3 regions of the Rhizobium sp. WCS2018Hpa-16 genome follow, and region 1 is predicted to be linked to each of the others. Evidence: riboswitches for the same ligand, from Rfam matches in the RefSeq annotation. Region 1 holds a riboswitch; each other region holds the start of a gene.
The links. Region 1 has a riboswitch for thiamine pyrophosphate ahead of thiB (thiamine ABC transporter substrate binding subunit). Riboswitches for the same ligand answer to the same signal wherever they lie in the genome.
Positions count from the first base shown of each region.

Region 2: another riboswitch for thiamine pyrophosphate. It lies ahead of RQI55_RS13315 (hydroxyethylthiazole kinase); the one in region 1 lies ahead of thiB (thiamine ABC transporter substrate binding subunit).
Region 3: another riboswitch for thiamine pyrophosphate. It lies ahead of thiC (phosphomethylpyrimidine synthase ThiC); the one in region 1 lies ahead of thiB (thiamine ABC transporter substrate binding subunit).

Region 1 covers NZ_JAVTIX010000004.1:137,349-142,187, forward strand. Annotated here, with positions in the region: gene RQI55_RS14710 (ATP-binding cassette domain-containing protein) at 1-552, opposite strand, end outside; gene thiP (thiamine/thiamine pyrophosphate ABC transporter permease ThiP) at 549-2,168, opposite strand; gene thiB (thiamine ABC transporter substrate binding subunit) at 2,187-3,200, opposite strand; TPP riboswitch at 3,239-3,347, opposite strand; gene RQI55_RS14725 (ABC-F family ATP-binding cassette domain-containing protein) at 3,425-4,839, opposite strand, start outside.
Region 2 covers NZ_JAVTIX010000003.1:468,703-473,541, forward strand. Annotated here, with positions in the region: gene thiD (bifunctional hydroxymethylpyrimidine kinase/phosphomethylpyrimidine kinase) at 1-45, opposite strand, end outside; gene thiE (thiamine phosphate synthase) at 42-701, opposite strand; gene RQI55_RS13315 (hydroxyethylthiazole kinase) at 688-1,425, opposite strand; TPP riboswitch at 1,491-1,594, opposite strand; gene iolG (inositol 2-dehydrogenase) at 1,674-2,666, opposite strand; gene RQI55_RS13325 (telomere resolvase) at 2,788-4,125, opposite strand; gene RQI55_RS13330 (Xaa-Pro peptidase family protein) at 4,202-4,839, opposite strand, start outside.
Region 3 covers NZ_JAVTIX010000004.1:18,120-22,958, forward strand. Annotated here, with positions in the region: gene RQI55_RS14190 (thiazole synthase) at 1-158, opposite strand, end outside; gene thiS (sulfur carrier protein ThiS) at 162-359, opposite strand; gene thiO (glycine oxidase ThiO) at 328-1,323, opposite strand; gene thiC (phosphomethylpyrimidine synthase ThiC) at 1,325-3,148, opposite strand; TPP riboswitch at 3,253-3,364, opposite strand; gene RQI55_RS14210 (acyl carrier protein) at 3,532-3,783, shown strand; gene RQI55_RS14215 (acyl-CoA dehydrogenase family protein) at 3,783-4,839, shown strand, end outside.

The DNA.
Region 1 (4,839 bases):
TTCCTTATGCAGCGCCCGCAGCAGGCTTCCCATGCCGGCGCGAAGGCCGGGATCGAGTGCCGCAAACGGCTCATCCAGAGCCATGATGCTGCGACGGCGCACCAGGGCTCTGGCCAGCGCCGCCCTTTGCCGCTCGCCGCCAGACATGGTCGAAGGCAGGCGTCTTTCAAAACCGGCAAGCCCGACGCGCTCAAGCGCCTTGCTGATCACGACCTTGTCAGCGGCACCCAGCTTCAGGGATGAATTGATGCCCAATCCAACATTTGTGAAGATATCCAGATGGGCAAAGAGATTGTTGTCCTGAAAAACCACGGAGACTGGCCGTTGCGAGGGATCAAGCCCGCGCATATCCTGTCCCTCGATCAGCAACTTCCCGCGATCCGGCGCTTCAAAGCCCGCAACGAGATTGAGGAGCGTGGACTTCCCCGATCCAGACGGACCGACAATGGCTGTCACCTTGCCGCGCGCAAAGCGGCAATCCAGCGCAAAATTCTGCTGGCCGAGCGTAAGCTCGATCTTCTCAATGCTGACAGCAATATCGTGCAGGGTCATGCGATGGCTTTCGCTGGCTGACGGGAAACGCCCCCGGCGGCGAGGACGAGGCAGATGACGCCCAAGATGAAGGCGTAACCCGCCGCATCATTGGTCCGGTAACTGCCCATATTGCTATAGACCAGCCAGGGCAATGTCGTGAAGTTTTCCGAGCCGAACAGGGCAACAGCACCGAGATCGCCGAGCGAAAGCGCCATGGCGAATGAAAATGCCGTCGCAACCGGTCTCCATAGAACCGGCCATTCAACAAGGCGAAGCCGGGACAGACCTGATATCCCGAGACTGGCAGCCAATCGCCCACTGCGGGTCTGATGGGCGATGTATGCAGGTTCCAGCACCCGCATCACGAATGGCAGCGCCATCAGCATGTTGATGATGGAGACAAGGATAGGCGCAAATGTCGAGACATCGCCCAGCGGTCGCAACAGCAGAAACCAGCCACTCCCCAGAACGACCGGAGGCACGAGCAGCACCAGGGCCGATCCGGCACCCATGGCTGTAAACAAGACCCGAAGCGGTCCAGCCGGTCGTCTTTGCCCAGCGATAGCCTGACGGGCGCGCACAAGTGCGACCGAAATGAGAATGGCAAGAGACGCGGACTGGAGCGCGATCAGCAGGCTGGTGATCGCAGCCTTGAGGAATGCGCTTGCAAGCAGCAGCCGCGAAAGATCCGCGGTCAGTCCAGATGCTGCGACCGCGCAGAGAGGCAATGCGACCAAAACCATGGCAAGCATGATCATCGATCCATCCCACAGACGCGCCGTCCACCTGTCGCTATCGAAGCGTCGCACGGCTTTCGCCTGCGTCAAAGCTTCCGCATCGGCAGAGGGTAAACGCGCCAGCAGCGCAAGCAGCACGCTGGTCATGATGATCTGCATCAGGGAAAGCGAAATGGCGCGGGGTGGATCGAAATCAAAACGCAGCGCCTGATAGATGGCGACCTCGATCGTGGTTGCCGCAGGCCCACCCCCCAGCAACAAAACGAGTGTGAAGCTCGTGGCGCAGAGCATGAAGATCAGACCGGCCACGCCCGGGATGAGACGCGCAATGGCCGGCCATTCCACGAAGCGAAACGTCGAGAGTGGACCAAAACTCAGGCTGGCAGCGATGCGCCAATATTCCCCCGGAACCCGCTCAAGCCCGGCCAGAAAGAACCGTACCGCCAGCGGCAAATTGAAAAACACATGGGCAATCAGAATACCGGACAGACCATAGATGCTGAAAGGCTGCTCTGCGCCAGCCGCCATGAAGACCGTGTTGAATATCCCTTGCCTGCCCCAGATGGCGATAATCCCCAGCGCACCGACAATCACCGGAAGTCCCATCGGCACCGCCATGAGCCGGATGATCCAGATGCGGCCGGGAAAATCCCGCTGTCGCGCCAGCGCCAGCGCCACTGGCAGGCCGAGAGCTATCGACAAGACGGTGGAAAGCGTTGCTTGCCAGAGAGTGAAGCGCAATATGCGCAGCGTATAGACATCCAGCACCTCAGCGGACGCTGTGTCGGCATCAAACGAGAGGAGCGCCGCGACGGCAAGGCCCATGAACAAAAGAACGGCAACAAATGCCACCGTTCCACTGACAATAAACCTTCGACGTTCAACGCGCTCGATCATGATGAAGAGCGATCCGTCTTACTTGACGCTCATCGCAGCCAGCCATTCATCGATCCAAGCCTTGCGATTTTTGGCAACCTCTTCGGGGGACATCAAAAAGGTTTTGGCAGGCTGGACGAGCTTGGAAAATGCCTCAGGCAAGGGGGCAGATGTGGCCGCAACCGGCATCATCCAGTTGTTTTCTGGAATGGCGTCCTGAAAGCCCGGCTTCAGCATGAAAGCGAGAAACTGCTTTGCCAGGGGCTTTTCCGGCGCGTTCTTCAGGATGCCCGCAACTTCGATCTGGATATAGTGACCCTCTTCGAAACTGGCAGCCTGATAGCGATCCGTCTTTTCCGACACCATGTGATAGGCGGGAGACGTGGTGTAGGAAAGCACCATCGGCACCTCTCCCTTGGTAAACAGGCCATAGGATTCAGACCAACCCGGCGTCACCGTCAGCACGCGGGTCTTGAGCTTCGCCCAAGCCTCCGGCGCCTTGTCGCCATAAACCGACTTGACCCACAAAAGCAGCCCGAGACCCGGGGTGGATGTTCGCGGATCCTGAATTGCGATCTTCTGCGAGGGATCGCCCTCTACCAATTCCCTAAGGCTTTTCGGCGGGTTCTTCAGTGTCTGCGTATCGTAGACGACAGCGAAATGCCCGTAATCATAGGGCACGAAAACATCGTCCTTGAACCCACCCGGCACCTTGGCCGCTGATGTATCGATGCCTGACTGCTCGAACAATCCCGTCTGGCGGGCCTCCGTCACGAGGTTTGTATCCAGACCCAACACCACATCCGCACTGGAGCCTGCGCCTTCCAGCTTCAGCCGGTTGAGCAAAGCCATACCATCGGCCACGCCAACGAAGTTGACTGTGCAATTGCACGTCTCTTCGAAAGACGCCTTGACCTTGGGGCCGGGACCCCATTCGGAAACAAAGCTCTCATAGGTGTAGACGGTCAGCACCTTCTTGTCTTGCGCATGGGCGAAACCGGGCAATGCGAAAGACGCGGCAACAAGACTATGAATGAACAGACGACGCATCAGACAACCTCCTCGAATGGACGAACGGGAAAGTGGCGTCTGGATGGAAGCCGTCTAATCCCTCCGCCGGTGTTAACCGGATCAGGTTCTTCGGGTTGGCAAATGCCTCTCAGCCCTGCCCTATCAGACAAAGCACCCCGTTAGATCTAGGCAAAGCTGTAATTGGTTGCCGCGGTATTGGCAAGATGCAGACGAGACACCCGCGCCGGGGGTGCGGGTCGCATCCGTTAGCCTTCCATTTCCTCACGAAGCATTTCAAGCTCCAGCCATTCTTCTTCCATGGCCTCCAGCTTTTCGCGAAGCTTCGACATTTCGTCGGCCAGCGTGTTGAAGGCGGTTGGGTTTTTGGCAAACAGCTGCGGATCGGCCATGCGCTCTTCGCGCTTGGCAATTTCGGCCTGCGCCTTTTCCATTTCCTTGGGCAGATTTTCCAGCGCAAACTTCTGCTTGAAGGAGAGCTTCACTTTCGCCTTGCCGGTTTCACCGGATGATGAGGATGCTTTGCTCTTTTCCTGCTTTTCAGCCTTTTTCTTCTCGTCAGACGCGCCCTTGCGCTGCGCCATCATATCCGAGTAGCCACCGGCATATTCGATCCACCGGCCATCCGGCGCTTCGGGATTGGCAGGCGCAATCGTCGATGTGACAGTCCGGTCGAGGAAGTCGCGATCATGGCTGACAAGAATGACGGTTCCGGAAAAGCCGGCAACGATTTCCTGCAGCAGATCGAGCGTTTCAATATCGAGATCGTTGGTCGGCTCGTCGAGGATCAGAAGGTTTGTCGGCTTTGCAAGAATGCGCGCCAGCATCAGACGCGCGCGCTCGCCGCCGGAAAGCCTGCGGATGGGCGTGCGCGCCTGTTCAGGCTGAAACAGAAAATCCTTCATATAGCCGGTGACGTGCTTCACCTCACCATTGACCAAAAGATTTTCGCCCCGCCCGTCTGTCAGGTAATGCGCCAGCGTGTCCTCAAGGTTCAAGTCTTCACGCTTCTGGTCGAGCGTGGCAATTTCCAGCTTTGTGCCAAGCTTGACGGTGCCGCTATCGGGCTCCAGCTGACCCGTCAACATCTTCAAAAGCGTCGTCTTGCCCGCACCGTTCGGCCCAACGAAGCCAATGCAATCGCCGCGATGCACGCGCAGGGAAAACGGCGCAACTATGATGCGATCGCCATAGGATTTCGTGATTGCATCGGCCTCGACCACCAGCTTGCCGGACTCGCGCCCTTCAGCGGCGGTTGCCTGCACGGTACCCTGCGGGCCGTTGTGACCGCGATAGGAGGCGCGCATATCGCGCAACTCTCCCACGCGGCGCATATTGCGCTTGCGCCGGGCGGTCACGCCGTAACGCATCCAGTGCTCTTCGCGCTCAATGGCTTTGCCGAGCTTGTGCTGTTCCAGTTCTTCTTCTTCCAGCACCTTGTCACGCCATTCCTCGAAATGGGCAAAGCCCCTGCTGAGACGGCGCGACTGGCCGCGATCCAGCCAGACGGTGGCTGTGGAGACCTTTTCGAGAAAGCGACGGTCATGGGAAATCAGAACGAGAGCGCTGCGCGTCTGCTGCAACTCGCCTTCCAGCCATTCGATGGTTGGCAGGTCCAGATGGTTGGTCGGCTCATCGAGCATCAGAATGTCAGGCTCAGGCG
Region 2 (4,839 bases), on a different contig from region 1:
GCCACCGCTGTCGGAACCGGCAATTGTCAAGGCAATCGCTGTCATTGGCGCGCCTCCAGAGCCGCATCCACCGCATGGCGGAAAGCTTGTGTGGCACCGGCAATATCAACCGCGCGGAACAGGGCGGAGATGACAGCAACGCCGTCGGCACCAGCCTCGATCACACCCGGCAAAGTCTCCAGCGAGATGCCTGCGATGGCACCCACTGGCATATGGCCCCGGTCGCGTTTCAGCTGCGCGCGCAACTGCCTGAAGCCCTCAAGTCCCACCGGCGCATCGGGATTGACCTTGGAAACGGTCTCGAAAACACCGCCAATACAAGCATAGTCAGCCGGGGAACCGGCGACGCGTTTTGCATCCTCCATGTTCTTGACGGTCATGCCGATGATAGCATTGTCACCCAAAAGGCGCCGAGCCATATGGGCGTCCATGTCATCCGCGCCCAGATGCACACCATCTGCCCCGCATGCCAGCGCCACATCCACACGGTCATTGATCACAAGGGGCACGCCCGTTGCGCCAAGCGCCTCTCGAATGAGCGTCGCCTGTTCGATCATATGCCGCGTCGAGCCATGCTTGTCGCGATACTGAATGATTGTTGCGCCGTGCAGCGCTGCGACCGCCGCCAGTTCCGGCAATGGTGCAATGTCACATAGCGACGCATCGACCAGCGCATTCAGCCGGTAATCAATCTTCATCATGGTCAATCCTCGCATGGGACAAGATATCTTGCTCGGTGACGGCGTTCAGCGCGTCCAGAAATGCGGCCTCGAATGTGCCGGGGCCACGGGCATGCAGGGCAGCGAGTTCTGCCGAGACACCTGTTACGACAAGCGCTGCTGCTGCCGCCAGCATCGCATCAATCTCCACCGCCATGAATGCCGCGATGACACCGCCGGATAGGCATCCGGTGCCTGTCACCTTTGCCATCCACTTGTGGCCGTTCTGAACTTTGATCTTTCTGAGGTCGTCCCGCAGCAGGTCTTCCGGCCCGGTCTGAATGCGCAGCGCCTTGCCGACATCACCGATCACGGCCATTTCAGCCGCATTGCCGCGCACGATGGTGGGCTGAAGTCCAATCAGTTCGTGCGCAAAGTCCAGTCGGGATGGCGAGTAGTCGCAGTGCACTGGATCGATGATCCATGGCTTTCCGTGTTCGTTTGCGATCCCAACCGCAATGCGAATGACGCTGCGGCGCGCCGCATCCAGTGTGCCCAGATTGATCGTCAGAGCATCAACCTTGGAAACAAAGCTTTCGATTTCTTCTTCGGACGATGTCATGGACGGAATGCCGCCAATGGCGGTGATGCCATCTGCGGTGAACTTCTGCACCACGGTGTTCATCAGGCAATGGACACGCGGTCGTCGTTGTCGCACCCGCACCAGAAGCTCTGCGGCTGTTTGTGCCGTTGGATAACTCGCCATGCTCTATCATCTCCAGATGCATCATCACGGAGATCCAGGTCGAGCGGAGAAAAGAAAAGCATTGCCAGTGGCGACTGTTCCGTTCCTACGCCGGCATGACCCGGATCAGGTTCAAGGGTCCGGCTCAGCGCCATCTCAGCATCGTTAAGATGCTCCCCTCGGAATGTCTGGAAACTGTCGTTTTTTGTGTTGGGTGTCAACGACAATTAAAAAACGGAGGCAGATAGCCTCCGTCTTCTTTGCGCGTATTAGACGATCTGGACGAGCACTTTCTCGCGAGCCGATTTCAGTGCGGCATCTGCCAGTTTCAGAGCGATTAATCCATCATGGGCAGAGGGGGAAGGTGCTACATCATTCTCGACCGAATCGATGAAGGCCTTGATTTCTGCCGCATAGGCTTCCGTATAGCGCGTCATGAAGAAATCATGCAGCGCCGGGCGGGTGTAGCCATCTTTCGTGGCCACTTCGATGGAGACGGGGCGCTGGTTTTCAGCGGCGACCGAGCCGAGCGAGCCGTGCACTTCGATCCGCTGATCATAACCGTATGTCGCACGGCGCGAGTTTGAAATGCTGGCCTGGCGTCCGCTTGCCGTTGTCAGGATGATGCTGGCGCTATCGTAATCGCCGAGTTCACCGATTCTCGGGTCCACCAGAACGGAGCCTGTTGCAAACACGCTGACGATTTCTTCGCCAAGCAGGAAGCGGGCAATATCGAAGTCATGGATCGTCATGTCGCGGAAAATGCCGCCGGAGACCTTGATATATTCAGGTGGTGGCGCGCCGGGGTCACGGCTAACAATTGTCACCATCTCCACATCGCCGATCTGGCCGTCATCGATGGCCTTGCGCACGGCGCGGAAATGCGGGTCGAAACGGCGGTTGAAGCCGAGCATGATCTTCGCGCCGGTTTCCTTGACAACCTCGATGCAGGCGGCTGCGCGGGCGACATCCAGATCGATAGGCTTTTCGCAGAAGATTGCCTTGCCAGCGCGGGCGAAACGCTCGATCAGATCGGCGTGGGTGTTGGTGGGCGTGCAGATGATGACGGCATCGATATCGGGGTTGGCGAGAACCGCATCGATGGTGCTGATTTCGCAGCCGCTTTCATTCGCAATCGCCTGCGCGGCCTCGGGGAAAGCATCCACGACAGCTACCAGTTTTGCTCTGGCGTCAGAGGCAATCGCCTTTGCGTGCACTTTTCCGATGCGACCTGCACCCAGCAAAGCCAATCTCGTTACCATCGTATCCTCCCGATCCTGTTGCCTGCTTATGGAACGCACATGCGAACCCTAGCTATTTTGGAATATATGTTCCAACTTGCTAGAGCGGCATTTTGTCGGTGTCAAGGCGTGGGTTATGGCCTCAAGCCTGCGGCATGCCTGGGATACGGTTCACCTCAATCATCTGCTGGATGGTGCGCTCCGCAACACGCTCGGCACGCACCTTCGATTGCGCCGCATCCTCGGGAAATGTGTAGGTCATGTAAGACAGCGATGTTTCGAGATCATTGTTGTTGTGGCCAAGGATGGCGGCGAAATAGCTGTTCTTGGTCACGCTGGGCGGCGCAAAATTACGATAGGCTATTTCGGCATAAAGATGGCGCAGACCGTAAGGCTTCGGCGGCTCTTCCTTGGGCCAAATATCCTCGAATTTGGCGATCACCGCATCGCGCAGTGGCAGGCGCACCTCGGCAGTAAAATCGTCCACATTCAGCCCAAGCCAGGATTTTCCGTCGCTGCTTTCGCGCAGGCGGCTGTAGGCATCAAGAACGATGCGGGATTGTTCCAGCACCGGAATTTCATAGGTCACGCCAAACTTGGTGCCTTCGCCCTGCTTCGTCTTGGCCTGACCGTTGAACAGCACGCTCCATTTCGAAACGCCCTTGCCGTAGGGTGCTGGCGTTAATTCTGCCTGGGTGAAGACCTCATAGGGACGCCGACCTGTGGTGCCCATCAGGCCGATTGCGACCGTCATGATATCTGAGGATTGCAGGTAGCGCCGACAGCGCCGCATCACCTCGGCATAGTTCTCAAACGTGATCAGCGAGCCATGCTTGTTGGCGATCTTCGCCATTTTGATCTTGCGCGCTTCATCATAGAGCTGCGGCGTTCCGGCGGCGATGCGCAGCATGGGGTGCTCTTCGCCAAAGGCTTCGCGCAGCGCATTTCGGTATTTGGTGATGTAGGAAATGACCGTGGCCTGCGCCTTATCGCCCATGGACGCCATCTCGGCATCCCACAGCGCCTGCATCTCCGCCTTTGTCGTCACGCCATTCGTAGCATCAATGAAGTCCGAGACGCGCAACAGAAAACGGGGCTTGCGTCCCACCATGCTGTATTCGGCCCGCTCAAGTTTTTCCCTAATGGAATGTGCCACACCACGCACGGGATATTCAGCGGTCTTGATATAGGTGTCGAGGCGCTCACGAAGCTTTTTCATGTTGCAGATCGCCAGCGGCGTCGTCTTCGGGCCAAAGGCGTCTTTCAGCGCATATCTATATTTTACGATATAGAGTTCGAGCGTCTTCTCTGTTCGGCCATTGTCGAAGTGGAAGCGCACTTCTTCATTCCAGAGCGCGCTGATTTTCTTGGTGTCGAAGGTGCCATCGGCATTTCGTGTGGCCTGGATATTCTCGACAAATTCCGCGATCCGATCCACCAGAACAGGTGTTTTTGTTTTCCTTTTTTCGGCAGCGGACATTGATAGCTCCACAATATGATTCGTGTTTAAAAAGCATATATATTATAGATGCAAGTAACGCACAGTTAATGGTCAATCAGGAAAATGGCTGCGTTGGCGAAGTCGCAGCTCGCGTGAACCATTTCGCGCCTTCGCTGCTCATGTAGATGTGGTCTTCAAGCCGAATGCCGAACCGGTCGGGATAAACCAGCATCGGTTCGTTGGAGAAGCACATTCCCGGGGCAAGCGGCATGGCGTTTCCGCGCACAATATATGGCGCTTCGTGAATTTCCAAGCCAAGCCCGTGGCCGGCGCGATGCGGAAGGCCGGGCAGCTTGTAGTCCGGCCCAAGGCCGTGGCTCGCCATCACGCGGCGTGCGGCATCATCCAGGTCGCTGCATGGCGCGCCAAGCTGTGCGGCATCGAAAACCGCCTGCTGCGCCTCCCGCTCTATTGCCCAGGCCTTTGCAAATTCCGCTGTCGGTTGGTCGAGCATATAGGTGCGGGTAATATCAGAGTGATAGCCATCGATACGGGTTCCCGTATCAACCAGAATGACATCGCCCGCGCTCAAAATCTGGTCGCCCTCTGCACCATGGGGCAGAGAGGTGGCTGAGCCGAAGGATACGATGCAAAAATAGGAGCCGCCTTCGCCACCAAGCTCAACATGCTGTTCATCAATGAACCGGATGACATCCGACGCTCGAATGCCCGGATTCATCATGCCGTGGGCGC
Region 3 (4,839 bases), 120 kb from region 1:
CCGCCGGTCTTTCCACCCGCCGTTTCCCGGCGCAGCGAAATGGTCAGAATATCCGTTCGGCTGGCGCGGACGGCATCCGCCAGAACCGAAGGTGACGGATAGCGCGCGGTGCCCAGAAGCAGTCTTGAGCTGACCTCACGTCCATAAAGCGTCAACATGTTTTATCCTCCCTGCATGGGTGAGAGAATTTCGATCCGGTCGAAATCCTTGAGATGGAAGCCGTGCCTGTCTTCGGCATGGACCAGATCGCCATTAACGGCTGTCGCCAGCCAATCGCCTTCATAATCGAGGCTTGCCAGAAGCTGAGACAGGGTGTCGGCGCTGAGATCATGCTCTTGCCCATTGACGAGAATTTTCATGGGAAACCTCCTTATCTCCGAGAATATTTGCGGCCTGGATGGCCATGGCCGGTGAAAGCAGAAAGCCGTGGCGGTGCGCACCATTGATGAACAGCGTATTTCCGCTGCGGGTGACGGACGGCAGATTGTCCGGAAAGGCGGGGCGGATGCCGGTGCCCGTCTCGACAATCTTGGCTTCCGCGAACGAGGGATGGAGCGCATAGGCGGCGTTGAGAAACTCCATCATCGACCGCGCCGAGATCGGCCCGGCATCCTCGGTTTCAATCATGGTCGCACCCACCATGAAACGCCCCGGCTCACGCGGCACGACATAGAGGGGGATGCGGGGATGCAGCAGACGCACGGGCCGGGAAAGCGCGATATCGGGAGTGGAAAGATAGAGCATTTCACCCCTGACACCGCGAAGCTTTGCCAGCGAACCGAGCTTGGCATGGCCCGTGCAATCGACAATCCTGTCAAAGCCGGTTTCAGCGATGGCGTCTCCACCCAGATGAAAAGCAACACCCATCGACATCAGCCGCTGTTGCAACGCCACGATGGCCAGCCTTGGATCAAGATGACCTTCGCGCTCGAAGAAAAGCCCATGGCGGAAGCGCCCGCCAAGATCGGGCTCCAATGCGGCAATCTCCTCCTCGTTGACGCTGCGATGCTGGCTCGTGCGCGCGGCAAACCGGGCAAGCTCCGATTTGTCGCGTGCGGGGGCTACGACCAGCGTGCCGTTTCGCACAACAAGACCCGGCGTTGCCTCATCCCACCAGTCCAGCGCTGAACACCCAAGCCGGACAACGGCCTCATCGGCGCTTTCCCGCTCGCACCAGGGCGCCAGCATGCCACCGGCATACCAGGACGCTCCATGCCCCACCTTCGCTGCGGTGTCATGGATATCAACCGAAAGACCACGCCTGGCTATTTCCAGAGCGGCCGTCAGCCCCATGACGCCCGCCCCTTTGACGAGAATACGCATCTCACTCACCGGCAACGGGCGTATCGAGCGGCATATAGAGGCTGCCGCCCTGCTTGAATTTTTCCGCCATGGCCTCCAGCCCTTCCTTCTGTGCCTCGGCCCTGATGTCATGGGAGATGCGCATCGAACAGAATTTGGGACCGCACATGGAGCAGAAATGCGCAACCTTATGCGCTTCCTTGGGCAAGGTCTCATCATGGAAGGACCGGGCCGTTTCCGGGTCCAGCGACAGGTTGAACTGATCCTCCCAGCGAAATTCAAACCGCGCGCGAGACAGCGCATTGTCGCGGATCTGGGCCGCAGGATGGCCCTTGGCAAGATCGGCGGCATGGGCGGCAATCTTGTAGGTAATCACACCCACCTTCACGTCGTTACGATCAGGCAGGCCCAGATGCTCCTTCGGCGTAACATAGCAAAGCATGGCGGTGCCGAACCAGCCGATCATCGCTGCCCCGATGCCTGACGTGATGTGGTCATAACCCGGCGCGATATCGGTCGTCAGCGGTCCAAGCGTGTAGAAGGGCGCTTCTCCGCAGACCTTCAGCTGCTTATCCATGTTTTCCTTGATCTTGTGCATCGGCACATGACCCGGACCTTCGATCATCACCTGACAATCCTTCGCCCATGCGATCTGCGTCAGTTCGCCCAGCGTTTCCAGCTCGGCAAATTGCGCGGCGTCATTGGCATCGGCAATCGAGCCCGGACGAAGACCATCACCCAGCGAGAAGGACACATCATAGGCGCGGCAAATGTCGCAAATCTCTTCGAAATGCTCGTAGAGAAAGGATTCTTTGTGGTGATGCAGACACCACTTGGCCATGATCGAGCCGCCGCGCGAGACGATGCCGGTCACGCGGTTGACGGTCAGCGGAATGTAGTGCAACCTCACCCCGGCATGGATGGTAAAGTAATCCACCCCCTGCTCGGCCTGCTCGATCAGCGTATCGCGGAAAACCTCCCAGGTCAGGTCTTCGGCAATGCCACCAACCTTTTCCAGCGCCTGATAGAGCGGAACCGTTCCAATTGGAACAGGAGCGTTGCGGATGATCCATTCGCGGATGTTATGAATATTGCGACCGGTCGAGAGGTCCATCACCGTATCGCCACCCCAACGGATCGCCCAGACCATCTTGTCGACCTCATCCGCCATGGATGACGTCACGGCGGAATTGCCGATATTGGCGTTGATCTTGACGAGGAAATTGCGACCGATAATCATCGGCTCGGCTTCCGGGTGGTTGATATTGGCGGGAATGATGGCCCTGCCTGCCGCCACTTCCTGCCGCACGAATTCCGGCGTCACGTAATCGGGAATATGGGCGCCGAAACTTTCGCCGTCTCGAGCCAGCTTTTCCTTTACGGCTTCGCGGCCAAGGTTTTCGCGGATCGCGACGAACTCCATCTCTGGCGTGATGATGCCTGCCCGGGCATAGGCCAATTGCGTCACGGCCTTGCCGTCTTTCGCCCGCAGCGGCTGGTTTCGCACGGGAAACTCGGGCGTCAGCCTTTCGCCAGTGGCAAAGCCGTTATCTTCCGGTTTGACGTGTCTGCCCTCATAGGCCTCCACGTCACCCCGTGCCACGGCCCAGGCGTGGCGAAGGCGCGGCAAACCACCCTCGATGTCGAGCTTATGTTTGGGATCGGTGTAGGGACCGGAAGCGTCATAGACCGTGACAGCTGGCTCACCGGCTGTGGGGTGAAGGGCAATTTCGCGCATGGGAACGCGGATATCAGGGTAAAGCACGCCTGCCCTGTGAACCTTGGTCGAGGCAGGAAGCGGACCGGTGGTGACTGTGGGGGTGATGGTCTTGGCAACAATGTTCATCGTGAGGCTCCAAAGCAAAAGAGTTGGAGACCCAGTTCGAGCATGAAAGACGAAAAACCACGGGCAAACGGATGTATGACGTGATCCGTAGCAGCCAGGCTGCTGTCTGCGCGTGTGCACCGTCCCTACGCCAGTATGAACTGGATCAGGTTCAACGGGTCACTGCGCATCGTAGCAGTATCTCAGCCCCTTGACGGGACACCCCTGGTGAATGCGCCAATGAGAAACCCGTGAGCATGATTTGTCAAGGCGTTACCAAACCTGCGCCGAAATCAAACCTAGTCACGACAAATTAACCTAGCCGTTTATTCCAATTTTATTTTTTAAAGCGTAATTCCGATATTGAGCTATGATCGTGCTTACTCGACTGGAGACTACTTGAAATGAATTCAACTATTCGTGAAATACTCTCGAAATTCGGCCAACTTCCTGTTCCCGTTGATACAATTGCAGATGAAGCAGATCTTTACGCTGCGGGACTTTCTTCCTTTGCCTCGGTGCAGCTGATGCTCGGACTGGAAGATGCTTTTGATATCGAGTTTCCAGACAGCATGTTGAACCGCAAATCTTTCGCCAGCATTTCCGCAATCGAAGCGACCGTTAAAACCATTCTTGATGGGAAAGAGGCTGCCTGATGGACCTGTCCGTGGCCACAAGCGATGCAACGCTGTCCGTTAGAGCAACGCGCGTGGCCGCGATCGCTGCGCGCCACGCAGACGATGTCGACGCGGCAGGGCGCTTCCCAAAGGAAGGAATCGCAGCGCTTCGACAAGAGCGCTTGCTTGGCATTCAGGTTCCCGTCCATCTGGGCGGCGAAGGCGCAAGCCCAAGCGAAATCACCGATATCTGCTGCACGCTGGGGCAGGCCTGCTCCGCGACAGCAATGATTTTTGCCATGCATCAGATCAAGGCATCGAGCCTTGTCGAGCATGGGGAAGACAGTGAATGGCACAGCGCCTTCATGCGCCGCATGGCCGATGAGCAATTGTTGCTGGGTTCAGCCACAACAGAAGGCGGCATTGGCGGAAATCTGCGCAACTCGATCTGCGCGATTGAGGTGGATGGCGAAGTTTGCCGTCTTGAGAAAGATGCAACGGTCATTTCCTACGGCAGCGAAGCCGATGCAATCCTGATCACCTCTCGGGCCCATGCCGATGCTGCGCCAACAGACCAGGTGATGACGGTGTTCCTGAAGCACCAGTACAGCCTTGAAAGAACCCATATCTGGAACACGCTCGGCATGCGTGGCACCTGCTCGGATGGCTTTCTGTTCAAGGGGCAAGCCCCGTCGCAGCAGATTTTCCAGAAACCCTTTGCCGAAATTGCGGCGCAGTCCATGCTGGCTACATCGCATCTTTTCTGGAGCGGTGTGTGGTACGGCATTGCGGCTGATGCTGTTGCCCGTGCGCAGGCCTTCGTTCGCGCTGCTGCCCGCAAATCGCCTGGTGTCGCGCCTCCGGGTGCCATTCGTCTGGCAGAGGTTTCCAACAAGCTGCAAATCGTCAAATCGAACATCATCGCTGGCCTCAAGGCCTACGACCAGACCAAGGACGACCCTGAGACACTCATGTCTATGGCTTTTGCCATCGCCATGAACAATGTGAAGATATGCTCGTCCGAAACCATTCTGGAAATCATCAACCATGCCATGCTGATCTGCGGCATCATGGGATACAAAAACGGGACGCCTT